4 regions of the Streptomyces sp. WAC00040 genome follow, and region 1 is predicted to be linked to each of the others. Evidence: riboswitches for the same ligand, from Rfam matches in the RefSeq annotation. Region 1 holds a riboswitch; each other region holds the start of a gene.

Region 1 (4,901 bases):
TCGGCGCGGCTCCCGCCGGCCATTTCCCGGCGGAGCTGGAGCGGTTCGCCTCCCGCGGCTGGCTCGACGCGGCCGCCGCGCCCGGCCGGTTGAGGCTGTCGCCCGAAGGGCTCGCCCATTCCGACGCCCTGGGCCCCGAGCTGTTCTCGCCCGCGGTCCGGGCGGCCATGGCCTCGTACGAGCTGAAGTGAGCGGCTCCATGGATCTGACCGTGCTGTACCGGGGCCCGCTGTCGTCGTGCGACTACGACTGCCCCTATTGTCCGTTCGCGAAGCGCCGCGACAGCCCGGAGCAGCTGCGCGCGGACCGTGCCGCGCTGGAGCGCTTCTCCAGGTGGGCCGCAGGGCAGACCGGGGACCGGCTGTCGGTCCTGTTCACGCCGTGGGGCGAGGGGCTGGTCCGTTCCTGGTACCGCCGGACCCTGACGGAGTTGTCGCACCTGCCGCACATCCGCCGGGTCGCGATCCAGACGAACCTGAGCTGCCGGACGGACTGGCTGGCGAAGGCGTGCCCGGAGACCCTCGCCCTGTGGTGCACCTTTCACCCCGGTCAGACGCCTTACGACCGGTTCATCGACAAATGCAGGGACCTGATACGGCGGGAGATCCGTTTCAGCGTGGGCATCGTCGGCTTCCCGGGCCATCTGGAGGAGGCGCGCAGACTCCGCGCCGACCTGCCCGGCCACATCTATCTGTGGGTGAACGCGCCCGAGGGACGCGAGCTCTCCGAGGCGGAGGCACAGGCCTGGACGGAACTGGACCCGCTCTTCCCCTACAGCCGTCACCCGCACCGCTCCGCGGGGCTGCCGTGCCGCACGGGCGAGAGTGTCGTCTCGGTGGACGGCGAGGGGACCGTGCGCCGCTGCCACTTCGTCCGCGCCGAGCTCGGCAATCTCTACGACGGCTCGTACCGCCGCGCGCTGCGCCCCCGCGCCTGCCCCCTCGCCGTGTGCGACTGCCACATCGGGTACGTCCACCTGGAGACGCTGCCGCTGTACGACGCCTTCGCCGGCGGAGTCCTCGAACGGATCCCGTCGCGCATTCCCCCAGCGGTCCCGTCCGCCCTCGCCTAGGAAGCGCGCCGACCCGTGGGCAGACGGGTTTCGTCGGGTCCGTCGCTGCCGGCGAGGTGGGGGCGCCCGCATCGCACCGGCATGCGCAGGGCTGGGGAGTCTTCGCCCTCATGAAGCGTTGATGCTCCCGTCCCGTGCGGTCCCGGACGTCACGCCGTCGGGACCCGCACGAGACGTTGCTACGCGCCTGGGCGGCCGGGTTCACGACGGCCGGTGCCACGGCGGTGCTCGCGCTGCCGCACCTGGCGACCGGCCGCACGGGCCCTCCCCCCAGTGGGCGCGCGGCACGCCCGGGACGGCCGATGTCGGTGAAAGCGAGGGTGGCGACGGCGACCAGGGGCCAGCAGGGCCGGGCCAGGGGCGTGGGCCGCCGACGTTGTCCTGGGCGGTGCGGAAGTCCGGCTGTTGCCGGGCGGTCCGCCACACCGGCGCCGCCTCGGCGGTCCGGGCACCGGACCGCCTTGCGTCTCAGAGCGGCAGCAGGTCGGGGCGCTTGGCCTCCACATGATCGCCGGAGCTCTCGCCGCGGAGTCGCCGCCCGATCCAGGGCACCAGATACTCGCGCGCCCACTGGATGTCGTCCCGGCGCACCTCGAGCGTCCCTCGCGGGGGCAGCGGCGGCCACTGCTGGTCGGGGTCGGCGGGCACCTCGATCCCGAGGACCTGAGCGGCGCGCAGCGCGACCCTGGTGTGCCCCTCGGGTGACAGGTGGAGCCGGTCGGCGTCCCAAGCGCGCCGGTCCTGGACGGACTTGAGCGACCACAGGTCCAGTACGGGGCACCCGTAGCGGTCGGCGATGGCCCGTACGTGGGCGGTGTACGTGGCGATCTTGCCGCGCAGATGCCGCAGGACCGGCACGTCCCGGGTGTCGAAGCCGGTGGTCACCATGACGGTGCCGACCGAGCCGGCGAGGTCGGCCACCGCGCGTTCGAAACGTTCCGCGACGTCGTCGGGGTCGGAGCCGGGCCGGATGATGTCGTTGCCGCCGGCGCAGAAGGTCACCAGGTCCGGCGCGAGCTCGCGCGCCCTGGGCACCTGCTCCTCGACGATCTGATCGAGGAGGCGGCCGCGTACGGCGAGGTTGGCGTACCGGAAGGAGTGCTCCGGCATCCGGTCGGCGAGCAGGACGGCGAACCGGTCCGCCCATCCGACGAATCTCCCGTCGGGCCCCGGGTCCCCCACGCCCTCGGTGAAGCTGTCACCGATCGCCGCGTACGACCCGAATACGCCACTGTTCTCTGTTCTCGAATCGTCTGCCACGGGAGCACATCTTTCCTTTACTGATGTGACCTACGCGACCGTAAGGCGGGGTTGACGCGCCGTGATCTTTACCACCCGTCAAATTCCGGCCGGGCGGAATACGCGGAAGCCCCCGCTCCGCATGATGCGGAACGGGGACTCACCGGTGGACCGGCGCGACCGGACGACTCAGAGGGAGACGCCGTGCTCGCGCAGGTAGGCCAGCGGGTCGATGTCCGAACCGTACGAGGGTCCGGTGCGGACCTCGAAGTGCAGGTGGGGACCTGAGGAGTTGCCGGTCGAACCCGACAGTCCGATCTGCTGACCACCGGTCACCGACTGCCCGCTGGAGACGGCGAGCGAGGAGAGGTGGGCGTACTGGGAGTAGGTGCCGTCCGTGTGCTGGATGACGACCTCGTTGCCGTATGCCCCGCCCCAGCCGGCGGAGACGACGGTACCCGCGCCGATGGCCTTGACGGAACTGCCGGTGGGGGCGGCGAAGTCGACACCGGTGTGGTAGCCGCTGGACCACATGGCACCGGAGGCCCGGTACGGGGTGGTGACGCCCGCGTCGACGGGGGCACTGAAGCCGGAGCCGGACGCAGTGCTCGCGGCCTTCTTGGCGGGGGCCGCGGCCTTCGGCGCCTCGGCCTTGGGGGCCTCGGCCTCCGGCGCGGCGGACCGCGAGTCGTCGCGCGACGGGCGGGTCGGGGACTCGGAGCGGGGCTCCGGGTCGTTCGTAGCCTTGTTCTTCGCGCCGATCGTCAGCTCCAGACCAGGGTGGATCAGCGACGGGTCGGCACCGATGACACGGCGGTTGTCGTTGAAGAGCTGCTTCCAGCCGCCGCGGACGTCCTGCTCGTCGGCGATCTTCGACAGGTAGTCCCCGGCGACGACCGTGTAGGTCTTGGGGGCCTTCTTGGCGGTCGGCGCCGCCGCGGTCGCGGAGGCAGGGGCCGCGGCGGCGGTCTTCTCCGCTGCGGCCGGGGTCGCGGCCGGGGCGGCATTGGCCGTGGTGGCGCCGAACAGCGGGAGCGCGATGGCGGCGCCACCCGTACCGGCGACGACGAAGCCGCGGGTGATCGGGTTGGTCTTGGGACGGCGGTGCTTACCCTTCGCGGGCATGGCGCATTCCTCTCCGGCGCCTGCGAGGTGAGCTGTCGGGTTCGGGCTGGAGATGCCCGGTCGCACACTTCATGCGACTTCACCCCAAGCCGTCCGGATTGTCCGGATACGGCGTACTACCTGGGTCCCCCGCTCCTGCCACGCGTGGATAGGTTCGAATTCCGGTCGGCGGCAGGATTAGGCGGTCCGTCCGGATTGAGCGTGACCGTAGGCGAGTCGGGCAGCGTGGGACAAGCCACGATTTTCCACGATCAATGACCGGCGCCTCGCCCGCACCGATTCCCGGTCACCCTCCGTCGACAAAGGGCGGCCAATCGCCTTGCCGACCAAGGAATTCACATCAGCGCCGCGGCCACAGAACGTCACGGATATGACGCTGCTCACGGGCCGGGGCCCATCTCCCCTTCTTACGGGGCACGTTATACGCAACCATCCAATTCGGACAGAAGGATCATTTAGCCACCTAGTCCCGCACTTGCCCATCAAATCCCGCCACTCTTGCCCCACTTCGCCGTCCGGCGGCTGAAGCCGTGGCACCTGTCACTTCCGGCTCCCCGGACCGGGGGCTCCCTCCCATCGCCTCCCCCGCGCCTCCCGCGCTCCGCCGGTTTCCGCGCAACTGGCCGACCGACCCCCTTTTGCAATTCCCCTGCCCGCTTACGCGTAAGGCGAATTGGAACCGGTGGATCACATCCGCCCCGGAGCCGGATCACGGTGGCGTCGAAATCGCCCTCAGCCCGGTGTGAATTCCGTGGTCAAGCAGCACCCCGCGAGGGCGGACCGCTCCGGCGCACACACGTAGGCCGCCGTCGCCTCCACACCGCGCAGCCGGAGCGCCGGCGGGCGCTCGCCGTAGCGCTGGGGCTGGAGCAGCGCGAGCACCACCGCCTCCTCGCCCCGTACGCACTGCACGGCGCCGAGACCGCCCTGCGGGCCCGCAGCCGGTACAGCTCGCCGTGCTGGACCAGCGGCCTGATCTCCTTGTAGAGCCGGACCCGGTCACGCGCCTCCGCCGGCTCCGCCTCGCTCCAGGCCGAGAGGTCCCCCCGACGTCCAGCAAGCCCGCCATGGCGCTCACGAACCAAAAGCGCAGACTGCTGCGGCGACCGTTGAGCTGGACGCCCGGGCTGTCGGTGACCCGTGCCGCCACGACCCGGGCCGGGCGCAGCCGACTGAAGCCGTCCTGGACGGCGAGCCGGTCCAGCGGGTCGGTGTTGTCCGATGTCCACACCTGGTCGGTGCGGGTGAGGGCGGAGGGTGTAGCTGCTCGTGGAGCCGAAGAGGACCCAGGTGTGCCCCTTGCCGACGTTCTCGATCATCTGGCCCCTCGGATACTCACAGGTCCGCACGGGCCCGCACATCGTCCGCCGGGCGGCCCGCGGCGGCAACGGCGCACAGGGCACGCCGACACCCGTGCGGGACGGCCAGGACGATCGGCCGATGGGCGCGTGTCGTATGGTCGAGG
Region 2 (4,901 bases), on a different contig from region 1:
CCGGAGCACCGTCCGCAGCGCCCGGCGGTGCCCCCGCACCCCGTGTTGCCCGCGCGTGAGCAGGAGCATGTCGACGCGCTGCTGACCGAGGTGCCCGTGCCCGCGCGCCTGCGCTACCGGCCGCGGGCGGCGTCGCGGATCTGGCGCAGCCGGGCGTTCCGCGCCGGTGCGGTGATCACCCTGCTCGCCCTGTGCGCTCTGGTGATCCTGGTGCTCGTGCGCGAGCAGACCGGCACCCACGGCTTCCTGGTCGGTCTCGGTCTCGCGACCCTGCCGGTCCCGCTGCTGCTGGCGGCGTTCCGCTGGCTCGACCGGGTGGAGCCCGGCCCGTGGCGGAATCTTCTCTTCGCCTTCGCCTGGGGCGCGTTCGCCGCCGCGCTGGTCGCGATCGTCGCGAACACCTTCGCGACCCGCTGGATAGCGACGGCGACCGCCGACCCGGCGTCGGCCGACACCCTCGGCGCGACGGTGATAGCGCCGGTCGTCGAGGAGAGCGCGAAGGCCGCCGCGATCCTGCTGCTCTTCGTCTTCCGCAGACGGGACTTCACCGGGATCGTGGACGGCGTGGTGGTCGCCGGCTTCACCGCCACCGGCTTCGCCTTCACGGAGAACATCCTCTATCTGGGCAGCGCCTTCGACGAGGACCAGGCGATAGGCGCCTCCGGCTTCGCCTCCGTGACCGCCGCGACGTTCTTCGTACGCATCGTGATGTCGCCCTTCGCGCATCCGCTCTTCACCGTGCTCACCGGCCTCGGCTTCGGTCTCGCCGCGCTCGGCGCGCGCCGGCGGCCGCGGTTGCGGCGCATCGCGCTGCCGCTGCTGGGCCTGGCGCTCGCGATGGGGATGCACGCCCTGTGGAACGGCTCGGCGTCGATGCTCGGACCGTGGGGCTTCTACGCCGTGTACGGGGCGTTCATGGTGCCGGTGTTCGCGCTGCTCACCTGGCTGGCGATATGGACCCGCCAGCGTGAGCTGCGCACGATCTCGGAGGAGCTTCCGGCGTACGCCGCGGCCGGCTGGATGTCCGCGGCCGAGCCCCGCGCCCTGTCGTCGATGCGGGCCCGCACCGTGGCCAGGGACTTCGCCCGGCGCGCGTACGGCCCGGCGGCCGGGCACGCCGTGTCGGAGTACGAGGCGTTCGCGACGACGCTCGCCTTCCTGCGTCACCGGGCCCACCGGGGCGCGGCCGGCCCGGATTTCGTGGAGCGCGAGCAGGAGTTGCTGCACCACCTGTGGCAGCGCAGGGAGGTGGCGGGCCCTTCGCTGGCGTACGCCGCCCAGGCGACGGCCCGGACGCCGCTGCCGCCGCCGCACCGCGACTACAGCGGCTACAACCCCTACCGCTATTGAGCTTGCGCCGGTGCGGTCTCAGGCGGACGCGTCGGTCAGCTCGGCCAGCTCGCCGTCCGTCAGGGCCAGGTCCGTCGCCGCCACCAGGGCCGGCACCTGCTCGACCGTGCGGGCCGACGCGATCGGCGCGGCCACGGTCGGCTGCGCGGCCAGCCACGCCAGTGCAACGGTCGCGATCTCCACGCCACGGGCCTGCGCGATCCTGTCGAGCACGTCGAGGACCCTCAGCCCCCGCTCCGACTCGAGGTGCTTGGAGGCGCCCTGGGCCCTGGCGCTGTCCACCGTGGTGCCGGGCCGGTACTTGCCGGTGAGGAAGCCCGACGCGAGCGCGTAATAGGGGACGGCGGCGAGGCCGGCGCGGGCGGCGGCGTCCTGCAGTTCCCCCTCGTAGGTGCGGCGTGAGACCAGGTTGTAGTGGGGCTGCAGCACCGCATAGCGGGCTAGGCCCTCCCGCTCGGAGAAGTCCAGGGACGCCCGGAGCCGTTCGGCGCTGATGTTGGAGGCGGCGATCGCGCGCACCTTGCCGTCCTTCACCAGCTGGTCGAGGGCGGTGATGATCTCCTCGACGGGCACGGACGGGTCGTCGAAGTGGGTGTAGTAGAGGTCGATGTGGTCGGTGCCCAGCCGGGTGAGCGACTCCTCCGCGGCCGCCTTGATCGTGGCCGCGGAGAGGCCCTTGTGGCGGGGGTGGGCGCCGACCTTGGTGGCGATGACGACTTCGGAGCGGTTGCCGCGGGCCGCGAGCCACTTGCCGATGAGGGTCTCCGACTCGCCGCCCTCGTTCCCCGGGGCCCACGAGGAGTAGCTGTCGGCGGTGTCGACGAAGTTGCCGCCTGCGGCGGTGTACGCGTCGAGGACCGCGAAGGTCCTCGCCTCGTCGGCCGTCCAGCCGAAGACGTTGCCGCCGAGAGCAAGCGGGGAGACGGTCAGGCCGGAGGAACCGAGGGGGCGCAGAGAGGTCATGCGCTGATCAACGGCCGTGCCCGTAGCGGCTATTCCGGCAGCCCTGGCGTCGGGGGGGGTGCGCCAGGACTGCCGGAGACATGGATGTGCCCGGCACGGGACTTACCGCGACCCGTACCGGGCAGGGATCAGATCGTGAGGCCCTTGTCGCGCAGCCACGCCATCGGGTCGATGCCCGCGCCGCCGGCGGTGTGCACCTCGAGGTGCAGGTGCGGACCGGTGACATTGCCGGTCGCGCCGACGCGCCCGATCGTCTCGCCGGTGGACACCTGCTGGCCCGCGCTCGCCGTCATGGAGGAGAGGTGGGCATACAGGACCTCGGTGCCGTCCTCGAGTTCGAGGACGATGCGGTAGCCGTAGGAGCCGGACCAGCCGGCGGACTTGACCGTGCCGCCGTGCACCGCCTTGACCGGGGTCCCGGTCGGTGCCGCGAAGTCCAGGCCGGTGTGCTGGCCGGAGGACCACATCGCGCCGGACTCACCGTAGGTGGAGGTGATCGTGTAGGAGGAGGTCGGAAGGGAGAAGCTGCGGGCGAGCTCGGCGAGACGCGCGGCCTCTGCCGCCGCACGCGCGGCCTCCTCCGCCTTGCGCTTCTCCTCGGCGGCCTTGGCCTCGGCCGCGCTCTGCTGCTTCTCGGCTGCGGCCGCCGCCTGCTCGGCGGCGAGCGCCTCCGCGGCCGCCTTCGCCTCGGCGTCGGCCTCTGCCTGCTGCTGCTCGGCCTGCTGGAGGATCCGGGCGCGCAGGGCCTCGCCGGAGCCGGCGGCCTGAGCCTGGCCGGCGCCGGTGTCGGCGACCGTGGTCGCGGCGGTGAGCGGCGCGGCGTGGACATCGCCGTCGGAGTCGTCCGAGTCGGAGATCAGGGATCCCACGCCGGGAAGCGACTTCGCGTCGGGAAGCTTGTCCGCGATGGAATCGGGAAGGGAGATGGAGACCGCCGGCTTGTCCTGCGCGGTGGCTATGCCACCCGCGCCGACCGCGGCGATGACGCCGACTCCGAGCACCGTGGAGCTGCGGGCGATTCCGCCGCGCTGCTTGATGACACGGTGCCGGCCGCGCACGGGGCGGACGGAGTCCTCTGTGGGATTCCACTCCTCCCAGGTCCGCTCGGGGGCGTCGGTACTGAAACGTTCGGACGCGAAGCGGGCCTCGGGGGCAGGCATGTTGGACGCCACGAAGGCGTACTCCTTTCCTTCCTTCTCGCCTACCGGGTTAGCTGACGGGTTCGGAGCAGGAAGGTCTCCTACGGGCGCCCTCGACCGCGGACTGAGCGGCAAAGGGTGACCGATTCACCCCAATTAGTGGTTCCCCGGTTCCCTTGCGGGATTCGGCACGTGCGCACGGCGCCGCCTCTGCGACGGCTGGGACGACCGCACTGCGTTATCGAACGTTAATAGACGCCGGGGCCGGATTCCAAGCTGTTCCGGGTGATCATTAACGACTTCACCCGGGACTTACTCGGACAGAACCTGCCGGAACCGGGCGAGTTGATCAAACATCAGAGGCGGTCCCGGTTCTGATGGCATATCAAATGTTATGCGGACGGCTCCCCTTCGACTACGGAGCGTGCGCACCACCCGTATCAGGGGCGTTATGTCACGCAGGCCTGCCGCGACCGTCGGGCTCCGGCGGAACCACCGGCACCGTCCTGCGCCGTTCCGGCTGCCCTTCCGCCGGCCTGCCGACCGCCAGCAGTGCCATGTCGTCGCTCGATCCGCCGCCGGTGTACCGCCGTACGTCGTCGACGAGCGCGTCCAGCAGCTCCGCAGGCCCCGGGAAGAGACGCCCCGCGAGCCGTTCCACCGGGTCGTAGAAGACGCCGCGAGCGTCCCGCGCCTCCGTCACCCCGTCCGTGTAGAGCAGCAGCGTCGCCCCGTCGGGCAGCGGGTACTCGTCCGCCCGGTCCGGCCACGCCGCCAGATCACCCATACCCAGCGGCAGCGCGGCCTGCGCCGGCACCAGGACGTCCAGAGCCCCGTCGGCGTGCAGCACCAAGGGCTCGGGATGCCCCCGGTTCACGAGTCGCACCAGGGGCCGGCCGCGCGGGATCTCGCCCAGTACGGCGGTGGTGAACCCCTCCATGGCGTCCAGCCCCTCACGCCTGGTGCCCTCGCGCTTGAGCGCCCGCTCCAACCGCTGGGCCACGCCCTCCAGCGAGCGCTCCTGCTCCGCAGCCTCGCGGAAGGCGCCGATGAGCACGGCCACGGTCCCCACCGCCCCCAGCCCTTTGCCCCGTACATCGCCGACGAGGAGGCGCACGCCGTGAGGGGTGTCCTGCACCGCGAAGAGGTCGCCGCCGATGAACGCGCCCGCCTGCGCCGCCTCATAGCGGGCGGCGATGTGCAGACCGCCGATCCGGTCGGCCGGCGCGGGCAGGACGGCCCGCTGCGCGGTCTCGGCGATCACCCGGGCCGAGGCGAGCCGCTCACCGCTGCGCCGCACGAGGATGTTGATGAACAGCGCGAGTGCGACGACGGTGACCACCGTGGTCGTCTCGGTGAGGACCGTGATCTGCCAGAAGCTTCTGTTGACGGCGTGGAGGACGCTCAGCGCCAGAACCGCGGCGATCCCGGTCAGCAGGGTCGCCATCC
Region 3 (4,901 bases), on a different contig from region 1:
GAGGAGACCGCCTCGACGCCCGAGGAGGTCAAGGCGCACTGGCTGCGCACCAAGGCGATCGAGAAGCAGCGCGCGTCGGTGACCGACGGTGTACCGCTCGGCCAGCCGGGCCTCGCGCTGGCGGCGAAGCTTGCTTCCAGGGTCCGTACGGCCGGCCTCGATGTCCCTGTCCCCGCCGGGCAGGGCGTCGGCTACGAGCTGCTCGCCCTCGCCGTGCGTGCGGAGGCGGCGGGCGTCGACCCCGAGGCGGCGCTGCGTGCCGCCGCCCGCGCGTACCGGGACGCGATCCGCGCGGCGGAGGGCCACCCCGGTAACGTCGAGGGGTGAACGACCCGACCGACCGGAACGCCGCTCCCGAACTCTTCACCTGGGAGTTCGCGACCGACCCCTACCCCGCCTACGCCTGGCTGCGCGAGCACTCGCCGGTGCACCGGACCCGGCTGCCCAGCGGAGTGGAGGCATGGCTGGTCACCCGGTACGCCGACGCCAAGGAGGCCCTCGCCGACCAGCGGCTCTCGAAGAACCCAGCGCATCACGACGAACCGGCGCACGCCAAGGGGAAGACAGGCATCCCGGGCGAGCGCAAGGCGGAGCTGATGACGCATCTGCTGAACATCGACCCGCCGGACCACACCCGGCTGCGCCGGCTGGTCTCCAAGGCGTTCACCCCGCGCCGTGTGGCCGAGTTCGCGCCGCGAGTGCAGGAGCTGACGGACCGTCTCATCGACTCCTTCGCGGCGAAGGGGGAGGCGGACCTGATCCACGAGTTCGCCTTCCCGCTGCCCATCTACGCCATCTGCGACATGCTCGGCGTCCCGCGCGAGGACCAGGACGACTTCCGTGACTGGGCGGGAATGATGATCCGCCACGGGGGCGGTCCGCGCGGCGGCGTCGCCCGCTCGGTGAAGAAGATGCGCGGATACCTCGCGGAGTTGATTCACCGTAAGCGGGAGGAACCGGGGGACGACCTCATCTCGGGACTCATCAAGGCGTCCGACCACGGCGAGCACCTCACCGAGAACGAGGCCGCGGCGATGGCCTTCATCCTGCTCTTCGCCGGCTTCGAGACCACCGTGAACCTCATCGGCAACGGTGTGTACGCGCTGCTGCGCAACCCCGGCCAGCGCGAGCGCCTCCAGGCGTCGCTCGCCGCGGGCGAGAGCGAGCTGCTCGCCACCGGCGTCGAGGAACTGCTGCGCTATGACGGCCCGGTGGAGCTGGCGACATGGCGGTTCGCCACCGAACCGCTCACCGTCGGCGGGCAGCGGATCGCTGCCGGCGACCCGGTCCTCGTCGTGCTCGCGGCCGCCGACCGCGACCCCGAACGCTTCGACGCGCCGGACACGCTCGACCTGTCCCGGCGTGACAACCAGCATCTGGGGTACGGACACGGCATCCATTACTGCCTCGGCGCGCCGCTCGCCCGGCTCGAGGGGCAGACCGCGCTCGCCACGCTGCTCCGCAGAATGCCTGACTTGCGGCTTGCGGGAGATCCGGCCGATTTGCGGTGGCGTGGGGGACTCATCATGCGTGGATTGCGCACTCTGCCCGTTGAGTTCACACCCGAAACAAACTGACGCAGCGTCAATTCTGTGACTTTCACGTGATCTCCGCTGCATCGACTTGTGACTCGCGTTCGAATACGGCTACGTTCACCGTCGACTCGGCACGCAACAGCAGGCCGCAGGTTTCTCAGCTGTCACGCGAAAGGCAACCGCATGCTCTCCGGGAACGGACGACACCGCCGACCCCGCCAGGCTCCGGCCCTCATCGTTGCGGCAGGGGTGACCGGTTCGGCCATCGCCATTCCGCTGCTCGGCGCGGGCTCGGCCTCGGCCGCGGACGCGAGCACGTGGGACCGCGTCGCGGAGTGCGAGAGCGGCGGCGCCTGGAGCGCCGACTTCGGCAACGGCTTCTACGGCGGACTCCAGTTCTCCGAGGAGGTCTGGGTCGCGTACGGCGGCACCGCGTACGCGCCGAGCGCCGACCTCGCCAGCCGCTCGCAGCAGATAGCGGTCGCCGAGAAGGTGCTCGCCGCCGAGGGCCCGCAGGCGTGGCCCGCGTGCGGGCCGCTCGCGGGGCTTGTCAACGACGGCACGGACACCGGCGTCGACCCCGGCATCCTGCCGCTGCCGCAGCAGAGCGAAGCACCGGCCGTGGAGCCGTCCGAGGACGCCTCCGGCAGGGACACGCCGGCCGACGACACGGACAGCGGGACCATCGAGGACTCTTCCGGCGGTCCGGGCGGGACCGGAGCGCCGTCCCGTGGCGCCGGTGACGCGCCGGACTCCACGGACGGGACCACCACGGCTCCGGAGGCTCCCGGCGCGTCGGACGGCGCCACGGGCGCGGCTCCCTCCGACGGCGCCACGAGCGGCGGCGGCAAGCACCGCGGCGCCCCCGCCGACAGCGAGGCAGAAACGGGCAAAACGGAAAAGGGCCGCGAAAGCGGCCGTCATGCCTCACGTGGTGACAGTTCAGGTCGAAACGGTGCCGATGAGGCAACCCGCCCCGACACCTACACCGTTCAGCCCGGCGACAACCTGTGCGACATCGCCAACGAGAAGGACGTGCCCGGCGGGTGGCCGGCGCTCTACGAGGCGAACCAGGAGGCCGTCGGGGCCGACCCGGACCTCATCCGGCCCGGTCAGAGCCTCGATCTCGGCCTGAACCGGGGCTAGTTCGCGTAGCGTTTCGCCGGCTTATGTCCGTTGTGTGCGAGTGAGACAAGGGTCTCTTTGCTGCAACTGCAGCAAACAGCCCTGCGAATTCGCCCACTCCGCCCCTCACCTGCGAAAACGGACACTCATGGGTGGCCGGTTCGGGCGATTTCTCCCCGATGTTCGACTTTGAACATCGGGGAGTCGTGTGTCTACCGTCTGAACCGTTCGCCATCGCGGGCACCGTCGACCGATACGCCGAATCCTGCCGTCGGTCGGGGGGAACAGTCGTCGCTCAGAGCGCCGAAGGCAGGAGCGGGGGACCCAGGTAAGTGCCGGGCCCGTGAGCCGGGACAGCGAGAGGCCGACCGTACGTCGAGGTCGGCCGGACCGTGGAGACCGGCGGAACGGAACCGGCTGGGGGTGAAGACCGTGCGTCAGTGACGTGCGGCCGGGCAACTCACAGGCCCGAACCCGACAGCTCACCTCGCAGGCGTCGGTGAGGAGATAGCTCCATGCTGCGTTCTTCCGGCAACGCCAAGCACCGCCGCGCTTCCCGGGCGACCCGTATCGCCGCCTTCGTCGGCATCACCGGTGCGGCCGTCGCCGCGCCGCTGCTCGGTGCGGGCACCGCCTCCGCCGCCACCACGGCCGAGTGGGACGCCGTCGCCCAGTGCGAGTCCGGCGGCGACTGGTCCATCAACACCGGCAACGGCTACTACGGCGGCCTGCAGTTCTCCGCCTCGACCTGGGCCGCGTACGGCGGCACCGCGTACGCCGCGACCGCCGACCAGGCGTCCAAGTCCCAGCAGATCGAGATAGCCGAGAAGGTCCTGGCCGGCCAGGGCAAGGGCGCCTGGCCGAGCTGTGGCGTCGGCCTGTCCAACGCCTCCAACGACGCCGGCTCCGTCGAGGCCGAGCCCACCCAGCCGGCCCAGGAGCGCGCCGAGGCCCCCACCACGCGCTCCGAGCGCGCCGAGGCCCCGGCGAAGAAGGCCGAGAAGCCCGCCGCCGCTGCCGAGGCCAAGTCCTTCAAGAAGGGCGACGGCGAGTACAAGGTCAAGGCCGGCGACACCCTGAGCACCATCGCCGAGGCCGAGAAGGTCAAGGGCGGCTGGGAGAAGCTCTTCGAGCTGAACAAGGACATCGTCGAGGACGCCGACGTGATCCACCCGGGTCAGCAGCTCCACCTGAGCTGACCCACCCCTTCCTCCCACGGTCCGGCGGTCGTGGGAGGCCACCCGTCTTCCGTACGGGACCCGAGCACCCCGGTCCGGCGCACCTTCCCCCCCGAACGCGCCGGGCCGGGGTTCGGTCCGTCGAGGGCCAGGGCCCGAATGCCGGTTACCCGCAGGTAGATACCGCCCTGTTTGCCCCGTCCCAAGGGACTTGATGCCCTTTTTCGTCCCAGGGGGCGGGCATCGGCAGGCCTTTGCCCCCGAGGCGGTTAGGCTCTTGCCGCAAGGCCAAGCAGACCTCTGCACTTTTTCTCGCGTCACATCCCAGAAGGAGATGCTCGTGCCGTCCATCGACGTCGTCGTAGCCCGGGAAATCCTGGACTCCCGAGGTAACCCCACGGTCGAGGTCGAGGTTGGCCTCGACGACGGCAGCACGGGTCGTGCTGCAGTTCCGTCCGGCGCCTCCACCGGTGCGTTCGAGGCTCTCGAGCTTCGCGACGGTGACCAGAACCGCTACCAGGGCAAGGGTGTCGAGAAGGCCGTCCTCGCCGTCATCGAGCAGATCGGCCCGGAGCTCGTCGGTTACGACGCCACCGAGCAGCGGCTGATCGACCAGGCGATGTTCGACCTGGACGCCACCCCGGACAAGTCCTCCCTCGGCGCCAACGCCATCCTCGGCGTCTCCCTCGCCGTGGCGCACGCCGCCTCCGAGGCCTCGGACCTGCCGCTCTTCCGCTACCTGGGCGGCCCGAACGCGCACCTGCTGCCCGTTCCGATGATGAACATCCTGAACGGCGGCTCGCACGCCGACTCCAACGTGGACATCCAGGAGTTCATGATCGCGCCGATCGGCGCCGAGTCCTTCTCCGAGGCCCTTCGCTGGGGCACCGAGGTCTACCACACCCTCAAGAAGGTTCTGAAGCAGAAGGGCCTGTCCACCGGTCTCGGCGACGAGGGCGGCTTCGCGCCGAACCTCGACTCCAACCGCGCCGCCCTGGACCTCATCCTCGAGGCCATCAAGGAGGCCGGTTACGCCCCGGGCAAGGACATCGCGCTCGCGCTC
Region 4 (4,901 bases), on a different contig from region 1:
TACGGCATGTTGCGAAGTCCTCACCCGCACGGTGCGGCGCAGCCGGTGCGCCGTGGCGGCACGCTCGGCGTGCGCGGCCGTCAACGCGCGCGCCCGCTCCGCGTCACCGCGCGCCACGGCGTCGACGATCGCGCCGTGCTCGGCCCACGACTCGACCGGGGCGAGAGGCTGCTCCACCGAGTACATCCAGGCGATCTTGTGCCGCAACTGGGTCAGCAGCGAGGTCAACCCGGGACTGTCGCAGGACTGCGCGAGCGTCTCGTGGAACCAGGAGCCGAGCGAGCGCAAGTCCTCGCCCTGTCCCCGGCGCGCCCGCTCCTGACCGAGTCTCACCAGGCCGCGCAGCACCCGCAGATGCGCTTCCGTGCGGCGTTGCGCGGCGCGCGCAGCGCCCAGCGGCTCCAGAAGCATACGGATCTCCAGGAGGTCGGCGGCCTCCTGCTCCGTCGGCTCCGCCACACAGGCGCCGGCGTGCCGGCGGGTCACGACGAAGCCCTCCGACTCCAGGGTGCGCAGCGCCTCGCGGACCGGGACGCGGGAGACGCCATAGCGGCGTGCCAGGTGTTCCTCCGTGAGCCGGCTGCCGCGCTCGTGGACCCCGGAGACGATGTCGTCGCGGATCGCCGTGCATACCGAGTGCGCGGGAATACGCATGACCGAACCTCCGCATTGATCCGAGCGAAACGCAGCCGATTGACGCGTGTTCCCGTGACTCTATTGCAATGAACGCGTTTTTCCGACGCCAGGGTGAAAACCATGGAAGTCTCTTGACGGAGACGGCAATCACTCAATGGCCGAAACGCCGCGGAATGCGCAGAAGGCCCCCGGCCAAGCCGGGGGCCTTCGAAGACGAAGCGCGGGGCGCCGGACGGTGGGCGCGGCGCGGCTCGACCAGCCTCAGATCCGCGGCCGCATCTCGGCCGGCAGATCCGTGACGGCAAGGTCGCGCGCCGAACTCGGCCCGCGGCCGCCGGGACGGCGCCATGAGTGTGGCGCAGGCCCAGGCGCGGCGGGGACGAGGGCGACGGACATGGGCCCGAAACCGGCGCGGGCGCGGGAACGGTGGGCGCGGTCCCGGGTGCGGCCGAGGGTCAGACGTTGACGCCGCGCGAGCGCAGGTAGGCGACCGGGTCGATGTCGGAGCCGTACTCGGCGGTGGTCCTGGCCTCGAAGTGCAGGTGCGGCCCGGTCGAGTTGCCGGTCGAGCCGGACAGTCCGATCTGCTGGCCGGGGGTGACCTGCTGACCGACGGAGACGCTGATGGACGACAGGTGGCCGTACTGGGTGTACGTGCCGTCGTTCATCCGGATCACGACGTTGTTGCCGTACGCGCCGCCCCAGCCCGCCTCGACGACGGTGCCGGAGCCGACGGACACGACGGAACTGCCGGAGGCGGCGCGGAAGTCGACGCCGGAGTGGCTGCCGGAGGACCAGAGGGCGCCGCCGGTCCGGTACCCGGTGGTCACGTGCGAACCGGCGATCGGGAGCCGGAAGGAGTTCAGCCGCTTGCGCTCGGCCTCGCGGGCGGCGCGCTCCTTGGCCTCGCGGGCCTCCTTGGCGCGCGCCTCGGCCTTGCGCCTGGCTTCCGCCTTCGCCTCGGCCTCGGCCTTCGCCTGCGCCCTGGCCTTGGCGGCGGCCTCCTGGGCCTCTCTCTCCTGGGCGGCGGCCTGGTCGGCTATCTCGTCGGCGAGCGACCCCATGGAGACGATCTGGGTGAGGCCGGTGTCCTCGACGGAGGGGGCCTCGGTGTCGGCGGCGAGCGCCGGGGAGGCGAGGGTTCCGATGACGCCGGTGGTGGCGAGGGCGGCGACGCCGGCCAGGTTCGCGCTCCTGCGCGTCAGGCGGCTCGGGGCACGATGCTTCCCGGTGGCACGGGTGAACGCCATGAAGAGGCTGGTCCTTTCCTTCCTTCTCGCCTACCGGGTTAGCTGACGGGTTCGGAGCAGGAAGGTCTCCTACGGCCCCCTCCGCACGGGCGAAGGAGGGCCGATTCACCCCAGGGACTACGTGGGTCCCCGGCTCCCCAGGCTCGCGCCTGACGGGGACTCGGCGATGGCTGCCCGATGCCGCGGGCGCGACGATCTCCAGGCGGACAGCCGGACCGACGCTAGGCAACCCGTTCGTCAATCACCAAACAGACAGCCCGTTTTGTAGCGCATACCACAGGGCAGACAGGCATTCAGTCCTGCAAATCGGACATAGAACGGAACCCCGGCAAACGATTCGAAGCCGGGGTTCCGTTTTCACGCGATGCGCGTTTTGAGTCGTCCCGCCGGGCGGCGTCCGATCAGCCCGTGACAACCCTCACTTCACCGATGCCGAGGGCCTTCACCGGCTCCTCGATCTGCGACGCGTCGCCGACGAGCACCGTCACCAGCCGGTCGACCGGGAAGGCGTTGACGACCGCCGCGGTCGCCTCCACCGTGCCCGTCTCCGCCAGACGCACGTACATCTGTGCCTGGTAGTCGTCCGGGAGGTGCTGCTCGACCTGGTCGGCCAAGGTGGCCGCCACGGACGCCGCCGTCTCGTACTTCAGCGGGGCGACGCCCACCAGGTTCTGCACGGCGACGTCCCGCTCGGCGTCCGTGAGCCCCTCGGCTGCGAGCGTGCGGAGCACCTTCCACAGGTCACCGAGCGCCGGACCGGTGTTGGGCGTGTCCACGGAGCCGCTGATGGCGAGCATCGAGGCGCCGGAGCCGTCCGGAGCGGAGCGCAGCACCTGGCCGAAGGCGCGCACACCGTAGGTGTACCCCTTCTCCTCGCGCAGCACCCGGTCGAGGCGGGAGGTCAGCGTGCCGCCGAGGCAGTACGTGCCGAGCACCTGCGCGGGCCAGACACGGTCATGGCGATCGCCACCGACGCGGCCGATGAGGAGCTGCGTCTGCACCGCACCAGGGCGGTCGACGATGACCACACGGCCGGTGTCGTCAGCGGTGATCGCGGGCACCGGGCGCGGGTCCGCCTTGTCGCCCGTCCACGCCCCGAGCGTGTCGCCGAGGACGGCGTCCAGGTCGATACCGGTGAGGTCGCCGACGATCACCGCGGTGGCGGTGGCGGGCCGTACATGCGCCTCGTAGAAGGCGCGCACGGCGGCCGCGTCGATCCGCGCGACCGTCTCCTCCGTCCCCTGGCGCGGCCGGGAGACGCGCAGCTCGGCCGGGAAGAGCTCCTTGGAGAGCTGCTTGGCGGCCCGGCGGCCCGGGTTCGCCGTCTCGTGCGGGATCTCGTCGAGGCGGTTGCGGACCAGCCGCTCGACCTCGCCGGCCTCGAAGGCGGGGGCGATCAGTGCCTCGGAGAGCAGCCCGAGCGCCTTGTGCAGCCGGGAGACCGGTACCTCGAGGGAGACCCGGACGCCGGGGTGGTCGGCGTGTGCGTCCAGGGTGGCGCCGCAACGCTCCAGTTCCGCTGCGAACTTCTCCGCGGAGTGCTTGTCCGTGCCCTCCGACAGGGCGCGCGCCATGATCGTGGCGACGCCGTCGAGACCCTCCGGCTCGGCGTCCAGCGGAGCGTCGAGCGAGATCTCGACGGCCACGACCTGCTGGCCGGGACGGTGGCAGCGCAGCACCGTCAGTCCGTTGTCCAGCGTGCCGCGGTCGGGGGCCGGGAAGGCCCAGGGCCGGGCGGTGCCCGGGGTCGGCTGCGGGTGGAAGTCCATGGTCACGGCAGCGTCGCTCACTGGTCCGTCCCCTCCTGCTCGTTTCCGTCGGCCGCTTCGGTCTCTTCTTCGGCGACCGGTTCGTAGACCAGCACCGCCCTGTTCTCCGGGTGCAGCCTGGCCTTGGCGACCGCCTGCACCTCCTCCGCGGTGACGTCGAGCACCCGCTGGACGGCGGTGAGCGCCAGCTGCGGGTCGCCGAACAACACCGCGTAGCGGCAGAGTTCGTCGGCGCGGCCCGCGACCGTGCCGAGACGGTCCAGCCACTCGCGCTCCAGCTGAGCCTGGGCGCGCTCCATCTCCCCCGGCGTCGGGCCCTCGGCCGCGAACCGGGCCAGCTCCTCGTCGACGGCCGCCTCGATCTGTGGCACCTCGACACCGCCGGACGTCTTCACGTCCAGCCAGCCCATCGACGGTGCGCCCGCGAGGCGCAGCAGGCCGAACCCGGCCGCGACGGCTGTCCGGTCGCGGCGCACCAGGCGGTTGTGCAGGCGGGACGACTCGCCGCCGCCGAGGACGGTCAGCGCCAGGTCGGCGGCGTCGCACTCGCGGGTGCCGTCGTGCGGGAGGCGGTACGCGGCCATCAGGGCGCGGGCGGGGACCTCCTCGACGATCTCCTCGCGCAACTGCGCGCCGATGTTCTCCGGGAGGGTGCCCTCCCGCGGCGGCTGCTTGCCGCTGTGGGAGGGGATGGACCCGAAGTACTTCTCGATCCAGGCGAGCGTCTGCTGCGGATCGATGTCCCCGACGACCGACAGCACGGCGTTGTTGGGCGCGTAGTAGGTGCGGAAGAAGGCGCGCGCGTCCTCGAGGGTCGCCGCGTCCAGGTCGGCCATCGAACCGATCGGGGTGTGGTGGTAGGGGTGGCCCTCCGGGTAGGCGAGGGCGGTCAGCCTCTCGAAGGCCGTGCCGTAGGGCACGTTGTCGTACCGCTGGCGTCGTTCGTTCTTGACGACGTCGCGCTGGTTCTCCATCGACTCGTCGTCGAGGGCCGTCAGCAGCGAGCCCATGCGGTCGGCCTCGAGCCAGAGCGCGAGCTCCAGCTGGTGCGTCGGCATGGTCTCGAAGTAGTTGGTCCGCTCGAAGCTGGTGGTGCCGTTCAGCGAGCCGCCGGCCCCCTGGACGAGTTCGAAGTGACCGTTCCCCTTCACCTGTGCCGAACCCTGGAACATCAAGTGCTCGAAGAGGTGGGCGAGTCCCGTACGGCCGTTGACTTCGTGGCGGGAACCGACGTCGTACCAGAGGC

Evidence for each region. A riboswitch is a leader RNA that binds a small molecule or an ion and turns the genes downstream of it on or off. The one in region 1 is predicted to bind cyclic di-AMP.
Region 2: it holds a riboswitch for cyclic di-AMP, as region 1 does, so the genes downstream of both, MDN94_RS06735 (M23 family metallopeptidase) here and MDN94_RS22780 (M23 family metallopeptidase) in region 1, are expected to answer to the same signal.
Region 3: it holds a riboswitch for cyclic di-AMP, as region 1 does, so the genes downstream of both, MDN94_RS04320 (transglycosylase family protein) here and MDN94_RS22780 (M23 family metallopeptidase) in region 1, are expected to answer to the same signal.
Region 4: it holds a riboswitch for cyclic di-AMP, as region 1 does, so the genes downstream of both, MDN94_RS17160 (M23 family metallopeptidase) here and MDN94_RS22780 (M23 family metallopeptidase) in region 1, are expected to answer to the same signal.

The regions. Positions count from the first base shown of each region.
Region 1 is NZ_JAKQZE010000002.1:750,216-755,116, reverse strand. Features, by position in the region: gene MDN94_RS22795 (STM4012 family radical SAM protein) at 1-191, shown strand, start outside; gene MDN94_RS22790 (STM4011 family radical SAM protein) at 200-1,072, shown strand; gene MDN94_RS22785 (SGNH/GDSL hydrolase family protein) at 1,541-2,332, opposite strand; gene MDN94_RS22780 (M23 family metallopeptidase) at 2,501-3,436, opposite strand; cyclic di-AMP (ydaO/yuaA leader) riboswitch at 3,439-3,617, opposite strand; partial or broken gene MDN94_RS22775 (alpha-galactosidase) at 4,135-4,685, opposite strand.
Region 2 is NZ_JAKQZE010000001.1:1,478,714-1,483,614, forward strand. Features, by position in the region: gene MDN94_RS06725 (PrsW family intramembrane metalloprotease) at 1-1,350, shown strand, start outside; gene MDN94_RS06730 (aldo/keto reductase) at 1,369-2,313, opposite strand; gene MDN94_RS06735 (M23 family metallopeptidase) at 2,442-3,485, opposite strand; cyclic di-AMP (ydaO/yuaA leader) riboswitch at 3,497-3,653, opposite strand; gene MDN94_RS06740 (PP2C family protein-serine/threonine phosphatase) at 3,907-4,901, opposite strand, start outside.
Region 3 is NZ_JAKQZE010000001.1:952,662-957,562, reverse strand. Features, by position in the region: gene MDN94_RS04335 (nucleoside triphosphate pyrophosphohydrolase) at 1-327, shown strand, start outside; gene MDN94_RS04330 (cytochrome P450 family protein) at 324-1,577, shown strand; gene MDN94_RS04325 (transglycosylase family protein) at 1,719-2,681, shown strand; cyclic di-AMP (ydaO/yuaA leader) riboswitch at 3,034-3,171, shown strand; gene MDN94_RS04320 (transglycosylase family protein) at 3,176-3,859, shown strand; gene eno (phosphopyruvate hydratase) at 4,173-4,901, shown strand, end outside.
Region 4 is NZ_JAKQZE010000001.1:3,722,488-3,727,388, reverse strand. Features, by position in the region: gene MDN94_RS17165 (GntR family transcriptional regulator) at 1-654, opposite strand, end outside; gene MDN94_RS17160 (M23 family metallopeptidase) at 1,092-1,886, opposite strand; cyclic di-AMP (ydaO/yuaA leader) riboswitch at 1,900-2,062, opposite strand; gene MDN94_RS17155 (M16 family metallopeptidase) at 2,288-3,676, opposite strand; gene MDN94_RS17150 (M16 family metallopeptidase) at 3,673-4,901, opposite strand, start outside.